Regions from separate parts of the Tardiphaga sp. 709 genome, predicted to be linked through region 1. Evidence: riboswitches for the same ligand, from Rfam matches in the RefSeq annotation. Region 1 holds a riboswitch; each other region holds the start of a gene.
What was found. A riboswitch is a leader RNA that binds a small molecule or an ion and turns the genes downstream of it on or off. The one in region 1 is predicted to bind cobalamin.

Region 1 (5,780 bases):
CCTTGCTCGTCATTCCGGGGCGCAAAGGGCCGCGAAGCGGGCCGGCGCGAACCCGGAATCCCGGAGTGTTTGGCTCTACGGAGACTCCGACGTTGAGATTCCGGGTTCAGTCCCGTCGCCTTCGGCGCCGGTCCCGCCCCGAAATGACAGTGGGGCGAGGAAACGTCATTAAATATTTTTTCCTACTATCGATTGACAACATCCCTATCAGGTTTATATTCCCCTCTGTCCGGCCCCGATGAGAGGGGCGAGCGCGATCGTCACGTTCGCGGGGCTGGATGCGGTGGACGCCGGAGATGCGGCGTTACGCGGTTCATGGGTGACGTCTGTCTTCGGGCAGGACGGATCTGCGCCAGCACTGCCACTGGCAAGGAGACGGCCGACCTTGAGATCGAAAGACCCCTGGACAGTGTGACGAACGACCACAGTCAAAACGTGTCCGGCCTATTCGCTTGAGGCTCCCTTCCCATCGCCTTGGGACTTTAATTCGGTGATCGGATCGTTCGCTGAGGCAAAGTGCAAGCAACCGAAAAAACACCGCAGGCGGAACGCTGGGTAATCGCTCGTGCTTCCGAAAGTCCTGATGCATTACCCCTTGCGGACGACCGCATCGGCATCAGGCCCAAGGGTGCATCGGGCACCCGGCGTTCCGCACGCCCTCTTTTCGGAGAGGGTCGAAGGAATGCTCATAGCTCGGACGCGCAAGCGCCGCGAGATCGCGAACGCTTGTGTTCAGAGCAGTGGCTGTTTGATATTTGAATCCTGCAATGATGCGCTGCCGCTATCGTTCATCGCTCAGCGTTGGCTTGAACGTCAGCGGTGCTTCCATCGCACGCTGCCTCGCGCGATCAACGGCCTGTGCAAAATCCTGCGCATCGAACCACGGTTCATCGCGCATCAACGCATCCAGATCCCCGTTCCAGATCTGGGACACTTCGATATCGAACTTCATATTGTGTTTCTGGCTGACAGCCTGAATTCCGTAGCCGGTGACGGCCCATTGTTTGCCGAGCCAAAAAACATCCCGATGCAGCACCACGTCTACGCCCAATCTCGTCCGGTATCGTACAGAGACGAAAAGAACCCCAACCCGATGAGGGTGAGGCTCTACTGAACCGGTCTAGTCCATCAAATTTTAGCAACATCGTCCAGCGTTGAGAACAACGCCGATCTAGATGCGACCATTCTCGTTCGGCGGCTGTGGATGCTGTGCCTTCTGCGCCCGTTCCGCATCGGCCTTGTTAGCCTCGTGGCGTCCGATCACGCACCCCGCAACGACGCCGACCTTGCCATGTCCTGCATAGTGGCCAGCGATTCCGCCAATGATCGCGCCCTTGATACAGCCTTTCGCCTCGGCCGCAACCGATGAAAACGCGAGACCCGCAATCGCAGTGCACAGCAGCAATTTCTTCATCATAACTCTCCCGCGTGATCGACCTCGTATAAGTCGCAACTGCGCATTTCGTTCCGCGCGTTGAAATATCGCCGACTCACACTCGCATCCGATTCGTGCCATAGATGTCGAAAATCGTGCCCAGGGACAAAACGACCATGCCAGCACCCAAACCGCCTGCTTTCGAAACGTTGAGTCTGCATGCCGGCCAGCATCCGGACGCGATCACCGGCGCGCGGGCCGTGCCGATCTATCAGACCACGTCCTATGTGTTCCAGGACTCAGACCACGCTGCTGCGCTGTTCAATCTCGAACGCGCTGGCCACATCTATACGCGCATCTCCAATCCGACGACGGCGGTGCTGGAAGAGCGACTCGCCGCACTTGAGAACGGCGTCGGCGCGGTGTGCACCGCATCAGGCATGGCTGCGCTGCATCTCGCCATTGCCACACTGCTCAATGCCGGCGATCACATCGTGGCGTCGTCCTCGCTCTATGGCGGCACCATCAATCTTCTGGCGCACACGCTGCCGCGTTTCGGCATCACCACGACCTTCGTCAAGCCGCGCGACCTTGACGCCTTCAAGTCAGCGATCAAGCCGAACACGAAACTGGTGATCGGCGAAACCATCGGCAATCCCGGCCTCGAAGTGCTCGACATTCCCGCCGTCGCCGACATCGCCCATGCCGCGAAGATTCCGCTGCTGATCGACAACACCTTCGCGACGCCATTCCTGTCGCGACCGATCGAGCTCGGCGCCGACATCGTGATGAATTCCGCCACCAAATGGATCGGCGGCCACGGCATCGCTATCGGCGGCGTCATCGTCGATGGCGGCCGCTTCGACTGGCACGCCTCCGGCAAGTTCCCGCAACTCACCGAGCCCTATGCCGGCTATCACGGCATCGTCTTCGACGAGCAGTTCGGCACTGCCGCTTTCATCATGCGTGCGCGCACCGAAGGCCTGCGCGATTTCGGCGCCTGTCTCTCGCCGACCAATGCATTCCAGCTCCTCCAAGGCGTCGAGACGCTGGGCATTCGCATGGAGCGCCACATGGCCAATACCCATGCAGTGCTGGCGGCGCTCACGGCAAACAAGGCGGTCGACTGGGTGCTGCATCCGTCGCTGGAGACTCATCCGGACTATGCGCTGGCGAAACGCCTGCTGCCGCGCGGCGCCGGCTCCATCGTCTCCTTCGGCATCAAGGGCGGCCGCAATGCCGGTCGCAAATTCATCGAGGCGCTGAAGCTGACCAGCCATCTTGCCAATGTCGGCGACGCCAAGACACTGGTCATTCATCCCGGAAGCACCACGCACCAGCAGATGGACGCCGAGCAACTCAAGGCCGCCGGTATCGGCGAGGAGCTGATCCGCCTCTCCATCGGCATCGAAGCTGCCGATGACATCATCGATGACCTCGCGCAGGCGCTGCGCATCTCGCAGAAGGGCTGAGCGATGCAACTCACCGTCAACGGTCACGAGACCTATATCGCGAATGGCGGCCGCACATTTGATGCATCGCTCCCGGTCGTCGTGATGATCCACGGCGCCGGCTTCGATCACTCGACCTGGGCGCTGCATACGCGCTGGTTCGCGCATCACGGCTTCGCGGTGCTCGCGCCGGATCTGCCCGGCCACGGACGCTCAGAGGGTGAAGCGCTCACGACCATCGCCGATCTCGCCGACTGGACCGCAGCATTGATCGAGGCAGCGGGCGCAAAGACCGCGCGGCTGATCGGCCATTCCATGGGCTCGCTGATCGCGCTGGAGGCCGCCGCACGGCATCCCGGTAAAGTCACGCGCCTCGATCTGATGGGCACGGCAGGAACGATGACCGTCGGCCCGGATCTGTTGAAGGATGCCGAAGCCAATCAGCATTCCGCCATCGACATGGTATCGATCTGGGGGCTCGGCTTTCGCGCCGAACTCGGCGGCAGCCTCGCGCCGGGGCTGTGGATGCATAGCGGCGCGCAGCGCGTGCTCGAAGCCACAAAGCCGGGCGTGCTGTTCGCCGATCTCAACGCCTGCAATACATACCAGAATGCGCTGACTGCTGCGGGCCAGCTCGATATCCCTGTCACGCTCATCCTCGGCGAACGGGACATGATGACTCCTGCCAAGGCCGGCAAGACCCTGGCTGCCGCATTGAAAAACGCCCGCACGGTGATTCTGCCCGGCACCGGCCACATGATGATGGTCGAACGCCCCGACGACGTGCTCGCCGCGCTACAGCACGAGCAATAGAGTCCACAACGCGGCGATGGCTGTTGCACCGCGCGGCGTGCTGTGCTTCCTGTCTGTCGTTATCGGTGCCTCCGCAAGGAGGTGAAACGGGAATGCGGTGCGGGGAAATATCCCCTATGCCGCGGCTGCCCCCGCAACTGTAAGCGGCCATTCCGGGTCCACAAAGCCACTGAATTTGCATCGCAGATTCGGGAAGGCGGACCGGGAGACGACCGCGAGCCAGGAGACCGGCCGGTAACGAGTTTCACACTCGTTCGACGGTGGGTCGACGGAAGGGGTTATATGACTATCCGGAATTTGGCCGCAGGCACTGCGGCCGTTGTTGTTCTGTCCTGCTCTCACAGTGCTGCGCATGCGCAGTCTAGTGCCGAGCAACTCTCCGAAATCGTGGTGACGGCGGACAGAGCGCCCGAGCAACTCAATCGCACTGGCAGTTCGATCAGCGTGGTGTCAGGCGAGACCATAGCGACCAGCAATCCCGGCTCGCTGGTCGATGCGCTGCGCACCGTGCCTGGTCTCGACATCACGGAAAACGGCGGCCCCGGCGGCACCGCGAATGTGCGCTTGCGCGGCGGCAATACCGGCCAGACGCTGGTGATGATCGACGGCATCCGCGTCAACGATCCCACGGCCGCATCAGGCGACTTCGAATTCGCCATGTTCACGCCCTCCGCCATCGAGCGCATTGAAGTCCTGAAGGGACCGCAGAGCGCGCTTTATGGATCCGATGCCATGAGCGGTGTGGTCAACATCATCACCAAGAAGGGCTCCGGCCCCGCGCAGGTCAATGTGCGCACGGAAGCCGGCAGCTATGGCACCGTCGTCACGCAGGGATCGCTGACCGGCTCCAACGGCCCATGGTCCTATGCCTTCACCGGTGGCGGCCAGCACAGCAACGGCTTCTCGCGTTACGGCTACCGCATCCCTGCCCTCGAAGCGAAGTTTCCGAATCTCGAAAACGACAGTTTCGATCGCGTCGGCGGCTCCGCGCGCATCGGCTACGATGCGGGCGAAGGCATTCGGCTTGAGTCAGGCATCGTCCACTCGTTCACGCGTTCGGCCTACGATTACGCAACAGGCGCCTTCCCCGATACACCTTCCGCGGCCACGCGACTCCTCCAAACTGTTTATGGCCGCGTGGGTATCGATTCATTTGGTGGTATTCTCACGCATAACGTCACAATCTCGAACACCCATACCGAGCGAATGTTCAATGAGGTGACGTACAAGACCAACATGCTGCCGCAGAACACCACTTCGAAGATCTCGGATTATGTCGGCAACAGTCTCGGTGCCGAATATCAGGCGACCCTGAAGCTCGGCGCATTCGGCTCCCTCGTCTATGGTGCCAAGACACAGACAGAGACCGCACAGACTTACAGCACGAACATCTCGCCTGCGGCTGGCCCGTTGACGCCGCTGCTAGCCAAACAGCAGGACACCAACTCGATCTTCGCTTTGTGGTCTGTGCCGATCGGCGAACGGCTCAACGTCACGCTCGGTGGCCGGGTCGATGACGTCGTCGACGTTGCCCGTTTCGAGACATGGCGCGCTACCGCTGCCTACAACATTACAGAAACCGGCACCAAGTTCCGTGCCAGCGCCGGCACCGGCGCGAAAGCGCCGACGCTGTTTCAGCTTTACGACTCGACCTATGGCAGCAGAAACCTCACGCCGGAAACCAATTTCGGCTATGACGCCGGCATTGACCAGAGCCTCTTCAACGGCCGCGTCGTACTATCGGTCACAGGCTTTTCCACGGACTACAGCAATCTGATCAACTTTGTCTCCGATGCGTCCCGTCCGCTCGGCTATTACGTCAACGTCGCCCGCGCCGAGACCAGCGGTCTCGAAGTCGGCGGTAATGTCGATGTCATTCCGGGCCTGATGAAGTTCAACGCGGCCTACACCTATCTGCACGCGCAAGATCTCGGCAATTATACAGTGCTGGCACGTCGTCCCAAGAACTTCGCCCGCTTCGCACTCACGATCACGCCCACCGACAAGTGGATGATCGAGCCGCGCGTCACGACCGTGTCGAAGCGCTTCAGCAGCGCCAATCAAGTCGGTCAGGTCGATGCTTATACCCGCGTCGATCTCTATACCGAGTACAAGATCGACGCTAACTGGAAGGTCTTCGC
Region 2 (5,780 bases), 3.1 Mb from region 1:
TCCAGGCCAGGCGATAGAGCTGGTCCAGCTTCTTGCCGGATGGATTGGCAATGTAGAGATTGAGCGACTGCGCCTGATCGATCCATTTCTGCCGGCGCGAAGCCGCCTCGATCAGCCACGCGCTGTCGATCTCGAACGAGGTCGCATACAGCGCCTTGAGATCGTCCGGCACGCGGTCAATCGATCCGACGCTACCGTCGAAATATTTGAGGTCGGAGACCATCACCTCGTCCCACAGGCCCCTCTTTTTCAGATCGCGCACAAGGAAGGCGTTCACCACCGTGAAATCGCCGGACATATTCGATTTGACATAGAGGTTCTGATAGGCCGGCTCGATCGACTGGGCGACGCCGCAGATATTCGAGATCGTCGCCGTCGGCGCGATCGCCATCACATTGGAATTGCGCATGCCGGTGTCCTTGACCCGTGCACGCAGGCTATTCCAGTCGAGTGTAGTGGATCGATCCATCTGCACACCACCGCGGGCCTCCGCAAGTATCTCGATGGAGTCGATCGGCAGGATGCCGCGGCTCCACAGCGATCCGTCGAAGGACGGATAGCGGCCGCGCTCGCCGGCAAGATCGACCGACGCCGAGATCGAATGGAAGGCAATCGCCTCCATGCTGGTATCTGCAAAGGCCACCGCCGCATCGGACGCCATCGCGATGCCCTGCACCTGCAGTGCATCCTGAAAGCCCATCAAGCCGAGACCGACCGGACGATGCCTGAGGTTCGAGCGGCGTGCTTCCGGGATGGTGTAGAAATTGATGTCGATGACGTTGTCGAGCATCCGCATCGCCGTGGTCACGGTGCGCTTGAGCTGCGCATGATCGAGACCATCCTTGCCGATGTGATTGAGGAGATTGACCGAACCGAGATTGCAGACTGCGACTTCGTCATCGGACGTATTCAGCGTGATCTCGGTGCAGAGATTCGACGAGTGAATGACGCCAGCATGCTGCTGCGGCGAGCGCAGGTTGCAGGGATCCTTGAAGGTGATCCAGGGATGGCCGGTCTCGAACACCATGGTCAGCATGCGACGCCACAGATCGGTGGCCCGCACCTTCTTGAACACGCGGATTTCACCGCGCGCCGCCTTCTCTTCATAAGCGGCATAGCGCTCGGCAAAGGGCTTGCCGTAGAGATCATGTAGTTCCGGCGTCTCGTCCGGCGAGAACAGCGTCCATTCGCCATCAGCCTCGACGCGTTGCATGAACAGATCCGGCACCCAGTTGGCGGTGTTCATGTCGTGGGTGCGGCGGCGGTCGTCGCCGGTGTTCTTGCGGAGATCGAGGAATTCTTCGATGTCGATGTGCCAGGTCTCGAGATAGGCGCAGACCGCGCCCTTGCGCTTGCCGCCCTGATTGACGGCGATGGCCGTATCGTTGGCGACCTTGAGGAATGGCACCACGCCCTGGCTCTCGCCGTTGGTGCCCTTGATGTGGGCACCGAGGCCGCGCACGCGGGTCCAGTCATTACCGAGACCACCGGAATATTTCGCCAGCAGCGCATTGTCCTTCACCGACTTGAAGATGCCGTCGAGATCGTCGGCTACGGTCGTGAGGAAGCAGGACGACAGCTGCGGACGCAGCGTGCCCGAATTGAACAGCGTCGGCGTCGAGGCCATGAAGTCGAACGACGACAGCAGATTATAGAATTCGATGGCGCGGGCTTCGCGGTCGATCTCGCGTAGCGCGAGGCCCATGGCTACGCGCATGAAGAAGGCCTGGGGCAGTTCGATGCGATTGCCCTGCACATGCAGGAAGTAGCGGTCATAGAGCGTCTGCAGGCCCAGGAACTGGAACTGAAGGTCCCCTTCCGGCTTCAGCGCGGCAGCGATTCGCTTGAGATCGAAGCGCGCGAGTTCGGGATCGAGCAGCTCCGCCGCAATGCCGGTCTTGATATAGGCGCTGAAATATTCGGCGTAACGCGTCGTCATATCGGCCTGTGACGCGTGGGTCGGGCTGCCGTGAACGAAGGACAGAACTTCGGTGCGCAGCTTGTCGAGGAGCAGGCGGGCGCTGACAAAGGTGTAGTTCGGCTCCTGCTCCACCAGCGTGCGCGCGGCCATGATGCCGGCCAGTGCCAGTTCATCCAGCGTGATGCCGTCATAGAGATTGCGGCGGGTTTCCTCGAGCACCGGGGCGGCATCGACTCCGTCGAGACCGGCGCAGGCCTCGTTGACGATCAGCGCCAGACGCGCCGAATCGAGCGGCGCACGGGTGCCGTTGGCGAGCGTGACATGCAGCACCGGTGCGGTGGAGACGAGCGCCGGCTTGGCGGCCAGTTCCTCGGCGCGGGTCCGCGCGCGTTCTTCGCGATACAGCACATAGGCGCGGGCCACCTTGTGGTGCTCGCTGCGCATCAGCGCCAGTTCCACCTGATCCTGGACGTCCTCGATATGGAAGGTGCGGCCTTCACCGACGCGGCGCGTCAGCGCCGCCACGACTTCGCCGGTCAGTTGTTCCACCGCCTCATGGACGCGGCGCGACGCCGCTGCCGTGTGGCCCTCGACCGCAAGGAAAGCCTTGGTCATGGCCACGGAAATCTTGCTGCCGTCGAAGGGAGATACGGTGCCGTTGCGCCGGATGATCTGCATTGAGGGTTCGCGCGCAGGCGCAGCGAGCGTTTCCGGCGACAGTTGAATCAGCGGCGCATGAGCCGCATCGCGTCCGTTGGACAAAACAGAAGATGAAGTAGGCATCGGCAAGACCCCGTGTGATGCATCAAGCAATGGGGGCTGGGGCCGAAAGGACGCTGCAAAATACACGGCGGAGATCCGCCGGCATTGCCTGCAAGCGACCGCTGGGACACCCCGCCCATGGACGTTCTGGTGTCGCGGCAGGTCTCCTGGCTCGCAGGTCAATGTCTGTTTCAGCCTTCCCGATGCTTGCGCATCAGTGACTTCAATCGAAACAGACTCACTGCTTACAGTTGCGGGGGCAGCGCCGGAATATGACGCAAAACAACGTCTTTACCGGCTTCCCTCTTAGCCACCAAGTCTTGCGACAGGGCGGACCGTGACGTCTACATTTGGTGTGACCTGCGGTGAAGTGTCAAGCGAGCATTGGCGCCGAACGCAACAAATTCGGTAGGGCTGTTGGTTCAGTGGACAACCGCTTGCGTGGCGGAAACCGCGGGGTCGTTGGCCGTTTCTGAACGATGCGATTCGTTGTCCGAAAGGACCGTGAGGCGCAAAACACCGTCATCAACCGATGGAGGATGCGATGCGCAACCTGGTAACGACCACTGAGAGGATCAAACTCAACGCTTTCGTCGAGCATCCGGGCGCACTCGCGGCGTTCGAGACGACGGAGCAGACCGCCCGGCGCCGGCTCGACGAGATGCTGAACGAGGCGCTGATGGACAGCTTCCCCGCCAGCGATCCGATTTCTTCGCTGCAACTCGCCTGAGCAGAATCAGACCGCGCGAAAGCTGGCCCGATACTGGCTGGGCGTCAGGCCGAGCCGTCGTACGACCACCTGACGCATATGTTCGGCGGTGGTGAAACCGGATTCATAAGCCACGACTTTCAGCGGCAGATCGCTGCCTTCGAGGCGGTTACGCGCCGTGTCGATCCTAGCGCCTTCGACAAAATCCGCCGGAGTCATCCTTGTTTCCTGCTTGAATGTCCGCGCGAAAGTCCGCGCGCTCATGCCCGCCACATCGGCCAGTTCGTCCACGCTGTGCGCATCGCGCAGATGGGCCATCACATGGGCATGAACTCGCGCGATCGGCGAGCCCGACTCGGCCGGCGGCACCAGATAGGGACTGAATTGCGACTGACCACCCTGGCGCTGCGCGACAACGACAAGACGCTTGGCCACGGCCAGCGCGACCTCCGCGCCATGATCTTCCTGGACCAGAGCAAGACCCAGATCGATGCCTGCGGTGACGCCGGCCGACGTCACCAGGGCGCCGTCACGACTATAGATGCGGTCGAACTCCACATGCGCTTTGGGGAAACGCAGCGCCAATAGCGGCGCATTCTGCCAGTGTGTCGTCACCGTCTTGTCGTCGAGCAAGCCTGCATGGCCGAGCGCGAATGCCCCGGTGCACACCGAACCATAACGCTCCGCATGGAGCGCCGCATTGGCCAGCCACTGTGTAAGCTGCGGATCGGCTTCAGCCGTCGGCAGCCCTGGCCCGCCGGCCATCAGAACCAGATCCCAGGGTTTGTCCGCGTCACTGAACGTCAGATCAGCGGACATCCTCAGGCCGTTCGATGCACGCAGCGGCGCGCAGTCTGCAGCGACAAGTGTGATGTCGTAGCCGTCGCCCGGCGCGACGAAGCCATTGGCCTCCATGAACACATCGAGCGGACCGGCCACATCCAGCGACTGGACGCCGGGGAATATCGCGAGGGCAACGCTCTTCATGGTGAGGCTTCATTCCAATGGCGAGGACAGGCCCAGGTCATTCTGAACAGATAGTCGTCTTGCGGCAGGAAATCACGGGTGAATGGCAGTCTCGAAGGTGGCCGGGCGATTGAGGATACAACGCGCCGGGGCGACAAGGGTGGATGACAATCCAGATTGCAAGGAGCATCCCATGAGCAAGACCATAGCCGGCATCAAAGTGCCAGACAGCGCCCTCGCCCGCCAAATCGATCAACTGGTGCGCGATACCGAAAGCGATCTTCTGTATCATCACTCCAATCGGGTTTTCCTGTTCGGCGCGCTCGCCGGGCAGCGCAAGGGTCTCAAGGTCGATTCCGAGTTACTTTATGTCGGCGCGATGTTTCACGACATGGGCCTGCAGGCGCCTTATGCGAGCAAGGAGGAACGCTTCGAGGTCGATGGCGCGAATGCTGCCGCGGACTTTCTACGCAACCACAGGATTGATGAGCGCGACATCGACGATGTCTGGGACGCCATCGCGCTTCACACGACACCGGGCATTCCCAAGCACAAGCGGCCCGTGGTGGCGCTCGTGACAGCGGGTGTCGAGATGGATGTGCTGGGTCTTGAGTACGACGCCTTCACCGATCATCAGCGCCACGAAGTGTGTGCCTGCCATCCGCGCGGCCATGACTTCAAGAACGGCATCATCGATGCATTCGCTGCAGGGACGATCCACAAGCCCGAGACCACCTTCGGCAACGTCAAGGCCGACGTGCTCGACCTCCGCGACCCCACTTACAAGCGCGCGAATTTCTGCAGCATCATTCTGAACTCGGCGTGGAGCGAATAGCCTCCCGCACACGCATGGCGATCAACGCTGCCACCAGCAGCGTTGCGCCGAAGCCAGTTGGCGCGCCGAGAAATGGATAGGCGATCAGCAGCGCAGCAGCGAGACCGAGCACCGGCAGTTCGTGACGGCGAAAGCCTTCCGCGAGACCTATACGGGCGATGAAGCCGATGGCAATCGCAAGCACCATCACGTCGTACAGGAAAAGGTAGGGCGTCGTGAGCAAGGCGCCGACTGCCAGCGCAGCGGCTTTCAGCTCGTAGCGCACGCTGCTGCGCCACACCGGCACCAGCGCCGCTACGACAGCACCAATCATGATCCACTGAAACGTCCAGGCCAGCGGCTCGCTACCGTCGAAATAGCGCACCAGTGCGAAGATGCTCTGCATCTTGCCCCATGGCGCGCGGCCTTCGGTAAGGAAGGCCTGCGAGAACATCGGCATCCAGTGAATAAAGGCCTGCCAACTCTCGGTGCCGAAAGCGAGCCACGACACCGCGGCCAGCAGCACGGTGGTGATGCCTGCGCTGACGAACGCCTTCCATTGTGACACCGCGATCAGCATCAGCGGAAACAGAAATCCGTATTGCGGC
Region 3 (5,780 bases), 2.1 Mb from region 1:
TGCGCCAGCCGTGATCGAGCACGAGGCCGATCGACGCCTCGACACCGCGCGACGACTGCCGGCCGACTTGCACCACCAAGTCGAGATTGTTCGGGTCGCGCGCCAGCAGATTGTTTTTCTCGATCTGATAGGCGGCCAGCGTCCACTCGCCGCGGCCGCCCCAGAACGATTGCTTGACGCCGATCTCGGCCTGCTTGCCGGTCGCCAGCTCAAACTTCGCATTGGCGTTGCTCGCCGAGATCAGTCCGCCGACCGTATCCGCCGCCGTGGAATACTGGCCGTAGAACGCGAGATTCTGGATGGGGGTATAGACCGCACCGACACGCCAGGATGTCGCCGAATAGTCCCGTGTGTAGCTGTTGGCGGGATTGCGGTAGTCGGTTCGTTCGACGGTCGGTTGGTCCTGGCGGACGCCCGCGATCAGCGACAATTGTTCGGTGACGGCCAGTCGGTTTTCCGCGAAGAACGCGTACTGATTGGCGACGCTCTTGAAGCCGGGAATCGTCGGATCGGGGCTACTGAACAGGCCGGGATCGAAATTATATGGATTGACCGACGACGTACCGCCATAGGGCGAATTGTTAGTGTGCTTGAAGTCGATGCGGTTGACGTCGAAGCCTGCCACGAAGGTGTTGACCATGCCGAACAGATGGCCCTGGAAGGTGGCGTCCATGCGGTCGCCGATCTGCTGCTGCTGGTGGAAGATTTCGAAATAGTCGCTGCGATCGATCAGGCCGGTGCCGGAGTTGAAGCCGTAGATCTCGACCTCCTTCCAGTGGCGCTTCGCATACATGTAATAGAGCGTGTTGCGCAGGGTGATGCCGTCACTGACCTGCCACTCGGTCTTTACCTGGCTCCAGCTGTCCTGATAGCGAATGTTGCTGTCGCTGACATTGTAGTTCTTGAAGCGGATCGCCTCATTGAGCTGGCCATTGATCAGCGGCGTGCCGAAATATTTTGACGGATGGCGGTCGCCATAGTCGGTGGAGAGCGTCCAGGTGATGTCCTCGGTCTGCTTGATCTGCACCGCGGCGTGCAGCGCGATGTTCGAGGTGTTGTCGCGATCGACCCAGCCATCGGACGCGTTGCCGGTGACGGCGATGCGATAGGCAACGTCCTTGCTGACCGGACCGCCGCTATCGAGGGCGATGCGGCGCGTCATGTTGCTGTCGAGCGAGATTTCAGCCTGGTTGCGTGGCACCCAGAGCGGCAATTTCGAAATCACGTTGATGGCGCCGCCGATAGCGCCTTCGCCATACATGACGGAGGCCGGGCCGCGCAGTACTTCGATCTTCTCGGCGGTCCAGGTGTCGAAGGGGAAGTTCACCGTGCCGGAGCCGACATAGAGGCGCGTGCCGTCATAAAGCGAAGTGACGGAGCCACTTCCGGCGAAGCCGCGGGTGCTGAAAGCGATGCCGCCATTGCCGGGTTCGCCGATGGCCGTAAAGCCGGTAGCATTCTGCGTGACGGCATCGACCACGTTCTGCTGGCCGCGTTCGGCCATAGTCTCGGCGGAGATCACTTCGACGCTGGCCGGCGTCTGCAGGCGCGTGAGGCCGAGGCGGCTGCCCGTGGATGTCGTGCCGGTGAGGTTGAGCGTCGGCGCTGCGAAGACAGGGCCTGTCGGCGTGGCAACCGGCGCGCCGGTATTGGCGGCGACATTGCGCTGCTGCCGCGAGCGCGCAGCGCGCGATGCAGTGCCGTTCGTGGCGCGGCGTGCCCGCTGAGGCGTCGCTGACGGCTGAACTACAACAGGATCGAGCGTCTGGCTGGGCTGTGCAGCTTGTGCCCAGCTTTCACTCGGACACAACAAGCAGGAGAGAGCAATAGAATAAAGAAAGGGCGTATGTCGCTTCAATGCGACTGGAGAAACGGAGGTCATGAACAGGACTCGCGGTTACGTGGCACGTCACCGCAAACCAAGTCGCCCCGCCGCTTTCAAACAGGCAGTGTGACTTCCACCAGGACACCCCGCCCAATGTGCTCGCGTGTGACCACGACTGGCGGCAGGTCTCCTGGCTCGCGGGTCAGTGCCTGTCGCCGCCTTCCCAGGTGAATACCCAGTGGCTCTTGGCGCAGGCTCGCCGCTTACAGTTGCGGGGGCAGCCGCGGAATCGGGGGATCCCCCTCACCGCATTCCCTTTTGATCCCCGAAGGGGAACCGTCGCATTCACGTTAAGGTGAAATTTCCAAATGTGTCAATCAAGCTGCCAGTCATTCGCAGCTTGCTTTGGCGGGTGTTGATATTGCGCATCACCTGTCATCGCAGCGTCAAGCGATCTGCCTAGAGCCACTGGTGCCAGAGCCAGGATCAGGAGTTCGCCATGGCACTACGTTTATCCCGTCGCCGCTTCCTCGCGCACTCAGCCGTAACAGGCGCAAGCTTCCTGGCGATGCCTTACCTCAGCCGCGCGCAGGATCGTCCGGTCGTGTCGCATGGCGTGCAGTCCGGCGATGTCGGGACGAGCAGCGGCATGATCTGGTCGCGCGCCGATCGCCCGGCGCAGATGATGGTGGAAGTCGCCACGACCGAATCCTTCAGCAATGTGCGCATGTTGCCGGTTATCACGGCGCTGCCCGAGAGCGATTTCACGGCGAAGCTGTTGCTCGATAATCTGCCCGCGGGACAGGACATCTTCTACCGCGTCAAATTCCGCGATCTGTCGCATCCCGAAATCGTCAGCGAACCTGTGATCGGCCGCTTTCGCACCGCGCCGGCCGATCGCCGCGATGTATCCTTTGTCTGGGGCGGCGATGTCGCCGGGCAGGGCTGGGGCATCAATGCCGAGGATGGCGGCATGGTCACCTTCGCCACCATGCGCAAGCACAACCCGGATTTCCTGATCCATTCCGGCGATACGATTTATGCTGACGGTCCGATCCTGCCCGAAGTGAAATTGCCGGATGGCACGATCTGGAAAAACACCATAACCGTGCCGGAGAAGGCGAAGGTCGCCGAAACGCTCGATGAATTCCGCGCCGCGCACAAATACAATCTGCTCGACGACAATGTCCGCGCATTCAATGCGCAAGTGCCGATCTTCGGCCAGTGGGACGATCACGAGGTCACCAACAACTGGTCGCTCTCGAAGCAGTTGCCGGCGTCCTACAAGGAGCGCGACATCACGCTGCTGGCTGCGCGCGGCGCGCGTGCCTTTCACGAGATGTATCCGATCTCGATCAATCCGGCCGAACCCGGCCGCGTCTATCGCACGCTCAATTACGGCCCGCATCTCGATGTCTTTATGCTGGACGAGCGCAGCTATCGCGGGCCCAACGGCCCGAACCTGCAGGCGAGCTATGGTCCCGACGCATATTTCATCGGCCCGGAGCAGATGGCCTGGCTGAAGCGCGCCTTGATCGCATCGAAGGCGACCTGGAAGGTCATCGCCGCCGACATGCCGATCGGCCTCGTCGTCTATGACAACGCTGCCGACAAAACCGGCTCTGAGGCCATCGCGCAGGGCGACGGACCGGTGCGGGGCCGCGAGCTGGAAATTGCCGATATCCTGCGCTTCATCAAATCGGCCGGTATCCGCAACACGGTCTGGCTGACCGCCGACGTGCATTACACGGCGGCGCATTATTACAATCCCGACAAGGCGCAGTTTCAGGATTTCGAGCCGTTCTGGGAGTTCGTTTCGGGCCCGTTTCACGCCGGAACTTTTGGGCCGGCGGCGCTCGACGATACCTTCGGTCCTGAGGTCCGTTTCGTGAAGGCGCCGGGGCCCGATAAGCAGAATTTGCCCCCGTCGGCAGGCATGCAGTTCTTCGGCCACGTCAAAATCGACGGCCAAAGCGGCCAAATGACCGTTACCTTGCGAGATCGGGCCGATATGGCCCTTTGGGCCACGGTTCTGGACCCGAAATTGGGCTAACCATTTGGCAGATTCGCATTGTTTTTCGGCGATTTTCCCCTATATTGCGCCGCAACGCGTCCGAGTACCCGGCCCCTTCTGGCCGGGTTTGCTTTTGGAGGGATTGCCCCAGCGCGTTTTCAGACGAGGCAGTTATCGAACGCGCTCGAGCGCAAGGCTGAGGCCTTTTGTCGAGCATGTCTTGTTGAACCCGCTCAAGGGCACCCAGACCGTAACCAGAAGAAGACCTATGAACCTTCGCAACATTGCTATCATCGCCCACGTTGACCACGGCAAAACGACTCTCGTCGACAAGCTGCTGCAACAGTCGGGCACCTACCGCGACAATCAGCGCGTCCAGGAACGCGCGATGGATTCGAACGACATCGAAAAAGAGCGCGGCATCACCATTCTCGCCAAGTGCACCTCGGTGCTGTGGGATGAGGTCCAGATCAACATCGTCGACACCCCGGGCCATGCCGACTTCGGCGGCGAAGTTGAACGCATCCTGTCGATGGTCGATGGCGTGATCGTGCTTGTCGACGCTGCTGAAGGCCCGATGCCGCAGACCAAGTTCGTGGTCGGAAAGGCGTTGAAGCTCGGCCTCAAGCCGATCGTCGCCATCAACAAGGTCGACCGTCAGGACGCCCGCATCACCGAAGTCGTCAACGAAGTGTTCGACCTGTTTGCAGCGCTTGACGCCACCGACGACCAGCTCGACTTCCCGATTCTGTACGGATCGGGCCGCAACGGCTGGATGGCCGACAGCCCGGACGCGTCGCATGACGTCGGCATGAAGCCGCTGTTCGATCTCGTCATCAAGCATGTCGCGCCGCCGGTGGTGGAAGAAGGTGCGTTCCGCATGCTCGGCACCATCCTCGAAGCCAACCCCTATCTCGGCCGGATCATCACCGGCCGTATCTCGGCGGGCTCGGTCAAGCCGAACCAGAGCGTGAAGGTGCTGTCGCGCGACGGCAAGGTTGTTGAAACCGGCCGTATCACCAAGATCCTGGCGTTCCGTGGTCTTGAGCGTCAGCCGGTTGAGCTCGCCGAAGCCGGTGACATCGTCGCCATCGCCGGCCTGCCCAAGGGCACTGTCGCCGACACCTTCTGCGATCCGTCGGTTGAAATTCCGATCCAGGCGCAGCCGATCGATCCGCCGACCGTGTCGATGTCCTTCATCGTCAACAATTCGCCGCTCGCCGGCACCGAAGGCGACAAGGTCACCAGCCGTCTGATCCGCGACCGCCTGCTGCGCGAAGCCGAAGGTAATGTCGCGCTCAAGGTCGTCGAATCTGCCGATCGCGACGCGATGGAAGTGTCGGGCCGCGGCGAATTGCAGCTCGCGATCCTGATCGAGAACATGCGCCGCGAAGGCTTTGAGCTTTCGGTGTCGCGTCCGCGCGTGGTTCTCACCAAGGACGAGAACGGCAACACGCTGGAGCCGGTCGAAGAAGTCGTCATCGACGTCGATGAGGAATTCTCCGGCGTCGTCGTTCAGAAGATGAGCGAACGCAAGGCCGAGATGATCGAGATGCGTCCGTCGGGCGGCAACCGCCTGCGTCTGGTTTTCTACGCGCCGACCCGCGGCCTGATCGGCTATCAGGGCGAACTCATGACCGATACCAAGGGTACCGCGATCATGAACCGCCTGTTCCACGACTACCTGCCCTATAAGGGCGAGATCGCCGGCCGCCGCAACGGCGTGTTGATCTCCAACGACCAGGGCGAAGCGGTTGCCTATGCCATGTTCAAGCTGGAAGATCGCGGCCCGATGATGATCGAGCCGGGCTGGAAGGTCTATAAGGGCATGATCATCGGCGAGCACACCCGCGAGAACGATCTCGAACTCAACGTTCTCAAGGGCAAGCAGCTCTCCAACATCCGCACCACGTCGAAGGACGAAGCGGTGCGTTTGACGCC
Region 4 (5,780 bases), 1.6 Mb from region 1:
TCGTCGGCACCAGCGATACGCTCGACGGTCTGGCGAAGCGCTACAACGTCTCGTCGGCCGCGATCCTGCAGGCCAATGGCTACAAGGGTCCCCGCGCGCTGTCGCCCGGCCAGTCGCTGATCATTCCGCGCCAGGGCGCTGCGGCAACTCCGGCCGTTGCTGCTGCTCCGAACAAACCTGCTGTCGGCGCGTCGACCACGCATTTTGTCAATCGCGGTGATACGCTGATGAGCATCTCGCGCCGGAACAACGTGTCGGTGGCCGAACTCGCACGCGCCAATGGTCTGGCGCCGACTGCCCAGTTGAAGCTCGGCTCCAAGATTACGATACCGGGGGCGCGTACGGCTTCTGCGGCTCCCGCGGCCGCGCCGCTTGCTGCGCCCGTCGCAGCCGTGACGGCCGCCCCGGTTGGCGCGGTTACGTCCGCTGCCGTGGCCCGTGTTGCTTCTGCCGAGCCCGCACAGAAGGCCCGTCTGGCAAGTGCCACGACGACGCCTGAAGAAACCGCGCCGGAATCGCCGACTAAAGCCGCTGACGCAACCGGCGCTTTGCCGACGTTCCGTTGGCCGGTGCGCGGCCGCGTGGTCACAGGCTATGGCGCCAAGACCAATGGCAAGTCCAACGACGGCATCAACGTCGCCGTGCCGGAAGGCACGCCGATCAAGGCTGCCGAAGATGGCGTCGTTGCCTATTCCGGCAACGAGCTGAAGGGTTACGGCAATCTGGTCCTCGTTCGTCACTCCAACGGCTACGTCACCGCATATGCCCATGCGAGTGAGCTGATGGTGAAGCGTGGCGAGACCATCAAGCGCGGTCAGGTGATCGGCAAGTCCGGCCAGTCTGGTGAGGTTACTTCGCCGCAGCTTCACTTCGAGATCCGCAAGGGCTCGTCGCCGGTCGATCCGCTGCAGTTCCTCAACGGGGCGTAAGCGCAATCCACGAAGTGTAGTTCGCATTTAAGCAAGCCCGGCCTCGTGCCGGGCTTGCTGCGTTTGATCTCGGGGCTACGGCCCACTCCAGCTCCGGAGTCTTCAACGCGCTGCTGCGAGTGGGCAGCTTGCGCACGCAAGCTCGGTTGACTGCCGCGCGATGTTGCCCATATGTGGACATGTCGTGGTTCTTCGGGAAGGTTTGCCCGAAGCTAAGAGGGAAGCCGGTGAGGCGTTAAGCCAAGGCCGGAGCTGCCCCCGCAACTGTAAGCGGTGAGCCGCTGTCCATTAAAGTCACTGAGACCTGCAAAGGTTTTGGGAAGGCCGGACAGCAGCATTGACCCGCGAGCCAGGAGACCTGCCTCGACAACATAAACGTCCTCGGGCGGGGTGTCCCGGTGGTGCGGTTGCGATTCCGCGACTGCCGTCGTGGAATCCAGACGTGTCACTTTGGCCTTTTGCCCCCAATCATTGGGGTTAAGCCATGTCTACTGTGTCAAAGTCTACTTCTTCCAAGTCTTCTGCCAAATCTACGTCCTCGCTTCCTGTTGCTACTTTGGGAACGCCACGGATCGGTCCGCGGCGTGAGCTCAAGATGGCGCTGGAAAGCTATTGGTCCGGTGCAATCGACGAGAATGCGCTGATCGATGTCGGCGTCGGGCTGCGTGCCGCAAACTGGGCACGTCAGAAGTCGCTCGGGATCACGGTTATGCCGTCGAACGACTTCTCATTCTACGATCAGGTACTCGATACCAGCGTCATGGTAGGCGCCATTCCGAAGGTCTATGGCTGGAAGGGAGGAGACGTTTCCTTCGCGACCTATTTTGCCATGGCGCGTGGATCACAAGGCGATGCGCATGACGAGGCCTGCACGCACGGCTCTCATACGCATGATACGTCGCAAGGCGTACCAGCACAGGAGATGACCAAATGGTTTGATACCAACTACCATTTCATGGTGCCTGAACTGGCGCAGGATCAGACCTTCAGTCTCGCATCGCGCAAGCCGATCAAGGAGTACGAGGAGGCGAGATCGCTGGGTTATCAGACACGACCTGTGCTGGTTGGGTCTGTGACCTATCTCAAACTGGCCAAGAGTATGGATGCTTCATTCGACCCGGTGACGCTGCTCGATCGATTGCTGCCCGTCTATGTCGAGGTACTCGGCGAACTGGCCGACAAAGGGGCCGAATGGGTGCAACTGGATGAGCCGTGTCTCGTGCTCGATCTCGATGCACTCGCCCGGCAAGCGCTGCAGCGGACCTACGCTGCCTTTGCAGAAGCGGTCCCGCAGCTCAGGATCATGCTAAACACTTACTTTGGCGAACTTGGCGATAACCTCGATCTGGCCCTGTCGCTTCCCGTCGCCGGACTTCATCTCGATCTGGTCCGTGGATCGGACCAGTTCGATGAAGTCGCTGCGAAGGCGCGGAAGGACATGATCCTCTCGCTCGGCGTGATCGATGGCCGCAATATCTGGCGGTCCGATCTGTCCAGCCTGCTTGATGGGCTGGAGCCCATGGTCGATCTGCTAGGGCGGGATCGCGTGGAACTCGCGCCGTCCTGTTCGCTGCTGCATGTGCCGATTGATCTGGGCCTTGAGAATGATCTCGATCCGGACGTCAAAAGTTGGCTGGCTTTCTCGGTCCAGAAGATGGAGGAGTTGGCCGCGCTCGGATCGGCGCTGGCTGGCAGCCGCGCGGATGTCGCTGCAACGCTTGCCGCGTCGGATGCCGCGGCGGCTGCGCGATTGGCATCGTCGAAGATCCACGATCTTGCTGTCGCCAAGCGTGTCGCCGCTGTTGATGCGACCATGCGACGTCGCGGCAATGACTTTGCCACACGTGCGGCCGATCAGCATCGACGCTTCAAGCTGCCGGCATTCCCGACAACGACCATCGGCTCGTTTCCGCAGACCACGGAAGTGAGAAACGCACGCGGAGCCCATGTCAGGGGTACACTCAGCGATGCCGCCTACAAGACGTTCCTGCAGAACCAGACGGCGAGGGCGGTTCGCTGGCAGGAGAATATCGGTCTCGACGTGCTGGTGCATGGCGAGTTCGAGCGCAACGACATGGTGCAGTATTTTGGCGAGCAACTTTCCGGCTTCGCCTTCACCAAGCATGGCTGGGTGCAGTCCTATGGCTCCCGCTATGTGCGGCCTCCCGTGCTGTTCGGAGACGTGTCCCGGCCGCATCCGATGACCGTCGAATGGTGGCAATATTCGCAGTCGCTCACCGAGAGGCCGATGAAGGCCATGCTGACGGGGCCCGTCACGATCCTGAACTGGTCGTTCGTGCGCGATGACATTCCCCGCGAAGTCGCGTGTCGCCAGATCGCACTCGCGATCCGCGATGAGGTGACGGATCTGGAGAAAGCTGGCGCCGGCATGATCCAGATCGACGAAGCGGCACTCCGCGAAGGGCTTCCGCTGCGCAAATCGGAATGGAAGTCCTATCTCGATTGGGCCGTGGAGAGCTTCCGCATCTGTTCGTCAGGCGTGCGGGATGACACGCAGATCCATACTCATATGTGTTACTCGGAGTTCAACGACATCATCGATGCGATCGGTGCCATGGATGCCGATGTGATCTCCATCGAAACGTCACGATCGAAGATGGAGCTGCTCGATGCGTTCAGGACCTACAAGTATCCGAACGAGATAGGTCCTGGGGTCTATGACATCCACTCGCCGCGGGTGCCTGAAACGCGCGACATGCTCGATCTGCTGAAGCTTGCACGGCAGCGGCTGGCGGACTCCCAGCTCTGGATCAATCCCGATTGCGGGCTGAAGACCCGGAAATGGGAGGAGGTGCGGCCTGCGCTCGTGAATATGGTCGCGGCAGCGCGTGAGTTGCGAAGCCTCGCCTAGGGCGAGTCGAATGCCGCCCCGTTGTCATGACGGGGCGGCATTTGCCTTTACTTTGTGGCGAGCTTCACGCCGAGACGGCCAGCGAGCTCCTGCACGAACTGCCAGGCCACGCGACCTGAGCGCGAGCCACGGGTGGTCGACCATTCCAATGCGTCTCGCTCCAGCTCGGCGGCGTCGGTCTTGAGGCCATAGTGGCTGCAATAGCCGCGCACCATGTCGAGATATTCGTCCTGGCTGCATTTGTGGAAGCCGAGCCAGAGGCCGAAACGATCCGACAGCGACACCTTCTCTTCGACCGCTTCGCCGGGATTGATGGCGGTCGAGCGTTCGTTCTCGATCATCTCGCGCGCCAGAAGATGGCGGCGGTTCGAGGTCGCATAGAGGATCACGTTGTCCGGCCGGCCTTCGATGCCGCCTTCCAATACGGCTTTCAGCGATTTGTAGGACGCATCGTTGCCGTCGAAAGAAAGATCATCGCAGAACACGATGAAATAAAAATCCGAGGCGCGGATCTGTTCCATCAGCGCCGGCAGGCTCTCGATGTCCTCGCGATGAATCTCGACCAGCTTGAGACGACCAGCGACGGACTTGCTGGCATTGACTGAGGCATGCGCGGCCTTGACCAGCGATGACTTGCCCATGCCGCGCGCGCCCCAGAGCAGCGCGTTGTTGGCCGGCAGGCCGTTGGCGAAGCGTCGGGTGTTCTCGATCAGGGTGTCGACCTGCTGGTTGATGCCCTGCAGCAGGCCGATATCGACCCTCGAGACCTTCGGCACCGGCGCAAGGCGGCCGTCGGGATGCCAGATAAAGGCTTCGGCGCTGCCCAGAGAATCAGCGTTGGACAACTTCGGCGCCGCCGCAGCCATGCCGGCGGCAATGGCCTCAAGGGCGAGCGCGATCCGCTCATCGATCTGGGCGGCGGCGGCTGGTCGCGGACGTTTTGCCGCGGTCGTGCGGACGGTCTTGGACGTGCGGGTCGCAGGGGCCTTTTTGGCAGGGCGGCGGCTTGTTTTATTGGGCTTTTTTGACATTTTTGACTTTCCTCGGCGCGCACCCATATCGAGCCCGGAACACATCCGCAAGCGGTACAAATCGCAGACAAATCAGAGGGTTTACCGGCGTTGCAATTGGGACGCCGGCCGCTATAGTCCGCGCGAATTTACCCAAACCGGCCGAACGCCGACGCGTCGCCGGTTTATTCCCCAGCGTTTACGAGGACTTCCCGATGTTCATTACCCCTGCGTTTGCCCAGGCTGCAGCCGGCGGCGACACCAACAGCATGCTGATGTCGCTGCTGCCTTTCGCGCTGATCTTCGTGATCATGTATTTCCTGATCCTGCGTCCGCAGCAGAAGAAGGTGAAGGACCACGCCGAGATGGTGAAGAACATCCGTCGTGGCGACACCATCGTCACCTCGGGCGGTTTGGTCGGCAAGGTCACCAAGGTGGTTGATGACGAGCAGGTTGAGTTCGAACTCGCCGAAGGCGTTCGCGTACGTCAGCTCCGCACGATGATCTCGGGCGTGCGCACCAAGGGTGAGCCCGCCAAGGAGAAGGCGGACAAGGCTGATGCCAAGGACGACGCGGCCGCGAGCTGATGCGTTTGCGCGTCGCCATTTCAAGAATCTGACGGATCATCTCGATGTTGTATTTCACGCGGTGGAAGGCGCTGGCGGTCATTCTGACGGCGCTCGTGGTCTGCCTGTGCGCGGTTCCGAATTTCTTCCCCGAAGCCACCGTGAAAACCTGGCCGAAATGGGCGCAGCGCCATCTGGTGCTGGGCCTCGACTTGCAGGGCGGCTCGCACATCCTGCTCGAAGTCGATGCCAATTCGGTCAAGAAGGACAAGCTCGATCAGGTGCGCGACGACGTCCGCCGCACGCTGCGTGATGCCAAGATCGTTTATACCGGTCTCGGCGTTCGCGGCGACAATGTCGAAGTCCGTATCACCAAGGACACCGAATATCAGACCGCGCTCAG

Region 2: linked by a shared signal. The riboswitch ahead of RSO67_RS23260 (ribonucleoside-diphosphate reductase subunit alpha) and the one ahead of RSO67_RS08690 (TonB-dependent receptor plug domain-containing protein) in region 1 are both predicted to bind cobalamin.
Region 3: linked by a shared signal. The riboswitch ahead of RSO67_RS18795 (TonB-dependent siderophore receptor) and the one ahead of RSO67_RS08690 (TonB-dependent receptor plug domain-containing protein) in region 1 are both predicted to bind cobalamin.
Region 4: linked by a shared signal. The riboswitch ahead of metE (5-methyltetrahydropteroyltriglutamate--homocysteine S-methyltransferase) and the one ahead of RSO67_RS08690 (TonB-dependent receptor plug domain-containing protein) in region 1 are both predicted to bind cobalamin.

Annotation. Positions count from the first base shown of each region.
Region 1 is NZ_CP135529.1:1,708,387-1,714,166, forward strand. It holds gene RSO67_RS08670 (hypothetical protein) at 683-1,114, shown strand; gene RSO67_RS08675 (hypothetical protein) at 1,172-1,414, opposite strand; gene RSO67_RS08680 (O-acetylhomoserine aminocarboxypropyltransferase) at 1,552-2,847, shown strand; gene RSO67_RS08685 (alpha/beta hydrolase) at 2,851-3,639, shown strand; cobalamin riboswitch at 3,686-3,890, shown strand; gene RSO67_RS08690 (TonB-dependent receptor plug domain-containing protein) at 3,922-5,780, shown strand, end outside.
Region 2 is NZ_CP135529.1:4,791,800-4,797,579, reverse strand. It holds gene RSO67_RS23260 (ribonucleoside-diphosphate reductase subunit alpha) at 1-2,704, opposite strand, end outside; cobalamin riboswitch at 2,823-3,038, opposite strand; gene RSO67_RS23255 (hypothetical protein) at 3,228-3,413, shown strand; gene RSO67_RS23250 (GlxA family transcriptional regulator) at 3,420-4,379, opposite strand; gene RSO67_RS23245 (HD domain-containing protein) at 4,552-5,193, shown strand; gene RSO67_RS23240 (glycosyltransferase family 87 protein) at 5,165-5,780, opposite strand, start outside.
Region 3 is NZ_CP135529.1:3,840,557-3,846,336, forward strand. It holds gene RSO67_RS18795 (TonB-dependent siderophore receptor) at 1-1,882, opposite strand, end outside; cobalamin riboswitch at 1,988-2,181, opposite strand; gene RSO67_RS18800 (alkaline phosphatase D family protein) at 2,325-3,878, shown strand; gene typA (translational GTPase TypA) at 4,108-5,780, shown strand, end outside.
Region 4 is NZ_CP135529.1:144,751-150,530, forward strand. It holds gene RSO67_RS00725 (peptidoglycan DD-metalloendopeptidase family protein) at 1-929, shown strand, start outside; cobalamin riboswitch at 1,098-1,310, shown strand; gene metE (5-methyltetrahydropteroyltriglutamate--homocysteine S-methyltransferase) at 1,414-3,801, shown strand; gene RSO67_RS00735 (ATP-binding protein) at 3,849-4,832, opposite strand; gene yajC (preprotein translocase subunit YajC) at 5,027-5,398, shown strand; gene secD (protein translocase subunit SecD) at 5,443-5,780, shown strand, end outside.